Regions from separate parts of the Lachnoanaerobaculum sp. MSX33 genome, predicted to be linked through region 1. Evidence: predicted binding sites of a transcription regulator. Region 1 holds the regulator's gene; the other holds the start of a gene.
What was found. Region 1 encodes Rex, which represses fermentation and respiration genes when NADH is low (regulators of the CRP and FNR family bind a similar motif). Its sites were predicted from a motif close to ATTGTTAANTANTTAACAAT; they were not measured.

Region 1 (3,544 bases):
GGCATACTTTACCGGATCCGATAATATATCATCTATAGATACATCTATCAATCTTGACATCTCCCCTATATGAGGAGTGATAATAATATTATCTGTATAATACTTTGTAAGTGTAGCATCAGCTGCAATAATATTCAAAGCATCCGCATCTATTATCATAGGAACATAACATTCGGCTAAAACATATTCTACAATGATTTTAGCATAATAATCTGTAGAAAGTCCCGGTCCAAGTACCACTACGCTTGACCAATCAAGACATGACTTAATCTTATTTATAAAGCATTCCTTATTCTCATATGCTTCTCTCTCATCATAAGTTGTTATTATTGCTTCAGGTAAAAGTGTTTGTAAAATTGTACGATTTTTGCTTACCGTAAGTATTCTAACCAAACCTGCGCCTGAACGATATGCCGCCATTGCACTCAAAAATGCGGCACCGCTCATTCCGTTACTTCCGGCAATAACCAGAACATGCCCATAGCTGCCTTTATTTGCATTCTTAATTCTTTCAGGTATATATTTTAATGCAGTTTCATCAAGAATTCTCATATCCCCATCTCCACATATTAGTCTGTTTCTATTACTACCATTGCAATTGCCAATGAGTCGGTATTGCTTATGGATACATGGATTTTATTCTCATCAATTCCTTGTAAATGTCTGTTTGAATTATTACAGATTTTTATAAAAGGCTTTCCAAGTTCATCTCTGAGTACCGCCAAGTCCTTAAGTTCAACACCTCTGAAACCTGTTCCCAATGCTTTTACAAAGGCTTCCTTTGTAGCAAAATTTCCGGCCAGAAAACTGTCTCTGTTTCTGCCTCCGGCCATATCTATTTCACTATCATTGAAAGCCTTCTTTAAAAAAAATTCCTTTTTAATTGCATTTGATATTCTGTCTATTTCGACTATATCAGTGCCGATCCCTCTAATCATACTTCCCTTCAAAAGGAACAGCATCTACATTACTGACTCTATATGACAGCCTCATAAGAGATTCTGAAAGATGCACATTCTCAACAACTACATCATCAGGTACAACCAAATCTGTATGTGCAAAATTCCAGATTGCCTTTATTCCCGACTTTATAAGTCTGTCCGCAACTTCCATTGCTCTGGTCTTCGGTATTGTAAGTGCCGCTATCTGTATATCATTTTCAGATACAAACTTCTCAAGGTTATCAAGAGAATACACTCTTGCACCACGTATAGTTTTTCCGAAAAGATTAGGATCCACATCAAACATTCCTTTGATAAGGAAACCTCTTCTTTCAAAGTTTGCATAATTTGCAATAGCCTGTCCCAAATGACCTGCACCTATTATTATAATATTATGCTGACGGTCAATTCCCAAAATCTTTGCGATTTCATTATACAGATATCTTACATTATATCCGTATCCCTGCTGTCCGAAACCTCCAAAGTTGTTTAAATCCTGTCTGATTTGAGAAGCCGTAACCTTCATTCTCTCACTGAGTTCTTTTGAGGATATTCTTTCAACACCCTCTTCTGACAGCTCACCTAAGTATCTATAGTATCTTGGCAGTCTTGAAATGACTGCTCTGGATATTTTTCTTTCTTCCATATTTATTCCGTTCCAAATATCAATTTATAAATTATTCTCAGCAATTCCATTTGTTAAGAATTCTACAATTAGTATATTATCTATTAATATAAATGTCAATACAGATATATATGGTGAATATTATATATTTTATTAAGTTTTTGAGCATATAAAGGCTTCATTTGTATCATGAATTGTCTTGCATTTAAGCATGTATTTAAGCTATACTTATGTGGATTATATGGCTAAGGAGGCAAATTTTGATTTTAAATGCTACAAATATCTCAAAGTCTTTCGGAAGCAATGAGATAATAAAAGATGCAAATTTTTTAGTCAATGAACATGAAAAAGTTGCCATTGTCGGTGTAAACGGTGCCGGAAAAACCACACTGCTAAAAATACTTACAGGTGAGGAACATGCCGACAGCGGTAATGTTATACTTGCAAAGGATGCAAAACTCGGATACTTAAGACAGATAAATAATGTAGATTCCACATTAAGTATTATAGATGAGCTATATACAGTTATAGAGCATATCCTTAACATGGAAAAAAGAATGTTAGAGATGCAGGAACAGATGCAACATCTTTCAGGCGAGGCACTTGAAGAGTTATATTCTTCATATACCGCTCTTACTCACAGTTATGAGCTGATGGACGGATATGCCGCAAAGAGTAAAGTCATCGGTATTTTAAAAGGACTCGGATTCGATGAAAATGATTTTGACAGAAAGATAAATACATTATCAGGAGGTCAAAAAACAAGAGTCTTCCTTGCAAAACTGCTTTTAGAAGAACCTGATATTATTTTACTTGACGAGCCTACAAACCACTTGGATCTTCGAAGTATAGAATGGCTTGAATCCTATCTTTTAAACTATAAGGGTGCGGTAATTATAGTTTCACATGACAGATATTTTCTTGATAAGATAGTTAGTAAGGTCATAGATATTGAAAACGCCGAAGTCCAAATGTATTCCGGAAACTATTCAGACTTCTCCGCAAAAAAGCAGATGCTTTTAGATGCCAAAATGAAGGAATATTTGAATCAGCAACAGGAAATAAAACATCAGGAAGCTGTTATTACAAAGCTTAAGCAATTTAACAGAGAAAAGTCGATAAAACGAGCCGAGAGCCGTCAAAAACAACTTGAAAAGATTGAAAGAGTCGAAGCTCCAAAAACTCATATAGAAAATATGAGACTCTCTTTGGATATTTCAAAAGAAAGCGGTAAGGATGTGCTTACAGTACATGATTTGTCAAAGAGTTTTGATGAAAAGCATCTCTTTTCAAATATAAATTTTGAAATAAAAAGAGGGGAAAGAGTCGCTATTATAGGTGATAACGGTACAGGAAAGACTACCCTACTAAAGATTATAAACGGACTTTTAACTCCTGATACCGGTGAAGTAATCTACGGGTCAAATGTTTCCATTGCGTACTATGATCAGGAACACCAGGTACTTCATATGGACAAGACTTTGTTTGATGAGATTTCAGATACTTACCCTGAGATGAACAATACTCAAATAAGAAACATACTTGCAGCTTTTCTTTTCACAGGTGAGGATGTGTATAAAAAGATCGGTGATCTTTCAGGTGGAGAAAGAGGCAGAGTATCTTTGGTTAAACTTATGTTATCAAAAGCAAATTTCCTGCTTTTGGATGAGCCTACAAACCATTTGGATATTCTAAGTAAGGATGTACTTGAAAGTGCCTTAAACAGTTTCCCGGGTACTATTTGCTATGTATCACATGACAGATACTTTATCAATAAGACCGCAACAAGGATTCTTGATCTTACAGGAAACAGATTACTTAACTATATAGGAAATTATGATTACTATATTGAAAAAAGAGAGGCGGTAGAAGGTGCAGCCAATCTTTCAAATAATAATATAGAAGAAAAACCTACAGAAATCTCAGATTCAAAACAGGAATGGATTGAAAATAAGACTGCACAGGCTCAAAAAAAGAA
Region 2 (3,544 bases), on a different contig from region 1:
TGGTGAGAAATCGCCTTTATGCGGTAGAAAAGTAAAGACTTTTGAGCGAGATTATACTGAAGATAAGAGTTTTTGGAAGGAAAAATCAAATCCATATTACAGCAAGTACTATGATGAAAGCTTTTGTATTCAGATTTTACACGAGTTCGGTCTTTATGATACGCACTCACATATTATAAACGGACATACACCTGTTCATGCGATTGACGGTGAACATCCTGTACGTGCAAATGAAAGACTGTTTGTAATAGACGGAGGATTTTGCCGCTCTATGAATAAAACTACGGGAATTGCAGGATATACTTTGATATTTAATTCCCACGGGCTGAGACTGAAAGCGCATACACCTTTTACTTCGGTAGAAGATGCCCTGATAAACAATACCGACATTAAATCGGAATCGGAAATAGTTGAAAAGGATGTATATCGAATGTTTGTAAAAGATACGGATATAGGTAAGAAATTACTTGAGGATATTGCCGATTTAAAAATGTTATTGGATAATTACAGGAAATTGTAAATAAATTTAACGGAAAGATGGTGAGATATGAGTTCTGATACGGGTAATCACAGAAAAAGGAATTACAGCCTTGATATATTTAAAGGTGTGTTGATTTTTCTTGTGGTATTCGGACATTTTCTTTTGCCTGTAAAGAAAAGAGAATATACGATTTTTAATAAACTTTTTTTCTTCATTTACAGTTTTCATATGCCTGCATTTATATTTTTATCCGGATATCTTTATTATGATTCATGGAAAAGGAGGGGAACTAAATTAAAATCTGTTATTCCTCTTATAATGTTATTTTTAATGATGAAGATATTATTGCATATAAGTGATATGTTATTCTATGGAGACAGGAATATAATTCCCGATTTTTTACATGAATCATCTACACCTTGGTATATCTCGGCGCTTATTTTTTTCAGATTGTCACTATATCCTTTGGAGTTGTTTTTGAAGCTGAATAAGAAAAAAACAAGTCAAGTCAAAAGAGAACAATTTAATTCTGATGCTGTTACAATATATGTAACGGTATTGATAATATTTTTTACATTTTTTTCAATGCTTAATATGAATTGGCAGGTGAAAATAGATGATTTTTTATCTTTAGACAGGGTAGTATCTTTTGCTCCATATTTTTATATAGGTGTATTGTATAAAAAATATTCATCTGTAAGTAAGACTTCAATTTTTGAAGAAATAAATATACGTCTCTTTGCAATGGGAGCTTTTTGTGTATTGGTTTTTTTTGTTTTCTTTAAATATGTCAGATTTTATACTTTGATTTTTTATGGACATTGGGGATATCGCATAGCTGAAGGAAATATATTGCCTATATTTAAAGGTGTATTAAATCCGCTTAGAATTATATATATGCCGTATGCCTTGAGTACTTCTTATTTTATATTTGTATTAACATCATTAAAGAAGAATTTCTTGACAAATATATTCAAAAGATTCGGTGTATACAGTTTGCCGATATTTGCATTTCACAGAATTATAAGAGATGCCTTTTCACATTTGGTACTTGATAATTTTATATGGCCCGTATTTGGTAAAACAACTATATTGATTATACTTTTGACAATCTCTTTTTTGACATGTCTGATATTAGGTAATGATAAGGCAAACAGATTTTGCAGATTTAAATAATATAAGGCTCATACTTATTGAAAATCATTTTCAGAGTATGAGCCTTTTTGTATGTAAAAATATGCAATAATTCATGCAAATCATTGTAGTATAGGAATTGATATTTTCAAAGTTCGTGTTATAATTTCTTGTATACAGTGATAAAGATTTATCAATATGTATTGAAGTTTAGCTATGAATCGGTATTAAAAGTTTAAATATAATTAAGCTTTACTATGTCGATGAAGATAGTGTAGTAAATAAAGGAGAAAGTATGGGGAAAAGGGGTTATATATTTTTACCCGGTGGATTCAATAAAGTAATTGAGGAATTATCAAAAAGCTACCGTATTTATGCACCTGTGCTCAAGGTGGGAGAAGGAAGATTTACAGATACCGACGTAGTAAGATATGATTTTGTAAAAGAGGCTTCAGAGATCGAGCTTGATAAAAAATCCGATTATTCATTTAAGGAGATTTTGACACCTCTGTCACAGACATTGTTTTTCTTTACGGAAAATGATGTAAAGGAGTCTGAAATAGATGAGAGAGAGGTTTTGGTCTTTTTAAGAAGCTGTGATCTTAATGCTTTAAAAAGGCTTGATCAGATATATCTTCACAATGGAAGAGAAGAAGATTATTTTTACGCCCGAATCAGAGATAAAGTAAAATTTGTTCTTATAGGTTGTGCTCATTCATATGAGGACTGTTTCTGTGTGGATATGGGTACAAATCGTGCAGATGATTTGGATTACAGTTTTTCAGTGGATTATATAGACAATCAGTTTCATTGTCAGTTAAAAGATAGTGTTCTTGAAGAGATATTTACAAATAACGCCTTAAAAGAGCAGGATATTATTCCAAGATTTGTAACTGAAAATGAAACAAGAGTAAAGTTGCCCGACAGCGTACCTCTTTCAATATTTACATCCGATATGTGGGAGGAATATAACACAAGATGTATAGGATGCGGAAGATGTAACTATGTGTGTCCTACATGTACCTGTTACACAATGCAGGATGTTTATTATACAGATAACGGTAAAGTCGGAGAAAGAAGAAGAGTCAATGCTTCATGTATGGTAGACGGATATACAAATGTTGCAGGCGGTGGAGAATACAGGAAGAAGCATGGTGAGCGTATGAGATTTAAAACCATGCATAAGATATATGATTTTAAAAAGAGATTCGGCTACAATATGTGTGTAGGATGCGGAAGATGTGATACCGTATGTCCTGAGTATATTTCATTCTCAAATATTATTAACAAAGTAACAGCTAAAGTAGAGGAGGTGCAAAATGAGAACTAATCCTTATATTCCTTTTCCGTCAAAGATTTTAGATGTTATTAAACATACAGAGAAAGAATACACATTCAGGCTTGAGTTTAAAGGTGATGTAAAGCCGGGACAGTTCTTTGAAGTTTCAATTCCAAAATTCGGTGAGGCACCTATTTCCGTAAGCGGAATAACGGAGAACAGTATCGATTTGACTATCCGTAAGGTGGGAAGAGTTACTGATGAGGTGTTTGAAAATTACATAGGTGATACTTTGCTTCTCAGAGGGCCGTACGGTAACGGATTTGATGTTGATAAATATATTAACGGAGAATGTGTGGTTGTAGCCGGAGGTACCGGAGTTTCTCCTGTGCGCGGAGTTATCAATGCACTTGGTGAAAGTAAAGATTCAAAGGATAAACATGTAATACTCGGATTCAGAAGCCCTGATGATATGCTGTTTAGAGACGATATTATCAGATGGGAATCTCAAATGGATCTTATTTTAACAATGGATAAGGAAGCACAAGGCTACACCGGAAATGTCGGTCTTGTAACAAAGTTTATTCCTGAGCTTAAGCTTAAGGATATTGAAACCGCACAGGCTGTGGTAGTCGGACCTCCTGCGATGA

Region 2: asrA (anaerobic sulfite reductase subunit AsrA) is a predicted target of Rex. The motif match lies at 1,794-1,813, and genes of this name have one in related genera.

Annotation. Positions count from the first base shown of each region.
Region 1 is NZ_AZXX01000092.1:20,125-23,668, forward strand. It holds gene HMPREF1495_RS11505 (NAD(P)H-hydrate dehydratase) at 1-552, opposite strand, end outside; gene acpS (holo-ACP synthase) at 570-938, opposite strand; gene HMPREF1495_RS11515 (redox-sensing transcriptional repressor Rex) at 931-1,587, opposite strand; gene abc-f (ribosomal protection-like ABC-F family protein) at 1,827-3,544, shown strand, end outside.
Region 2 is NZ_AZXX01000044.1:1,123-4,666, reverse strand. It holds gene HMPREF1495_RS04285 (fructose-bisphosphatase class III) at 1-520, shown strand, start outside; gene HMPREF1495_RS04280 (acyltransferase family protein) at 548-1,657, shown strand; gene asrA (anaerobic sulfite reductase subunit AsrA) at 1,911-2,945, shown strand; gene asrB (anaerobic sulfite reductase subunit AsrB) at 2,935-3,544, shown strand, end outside.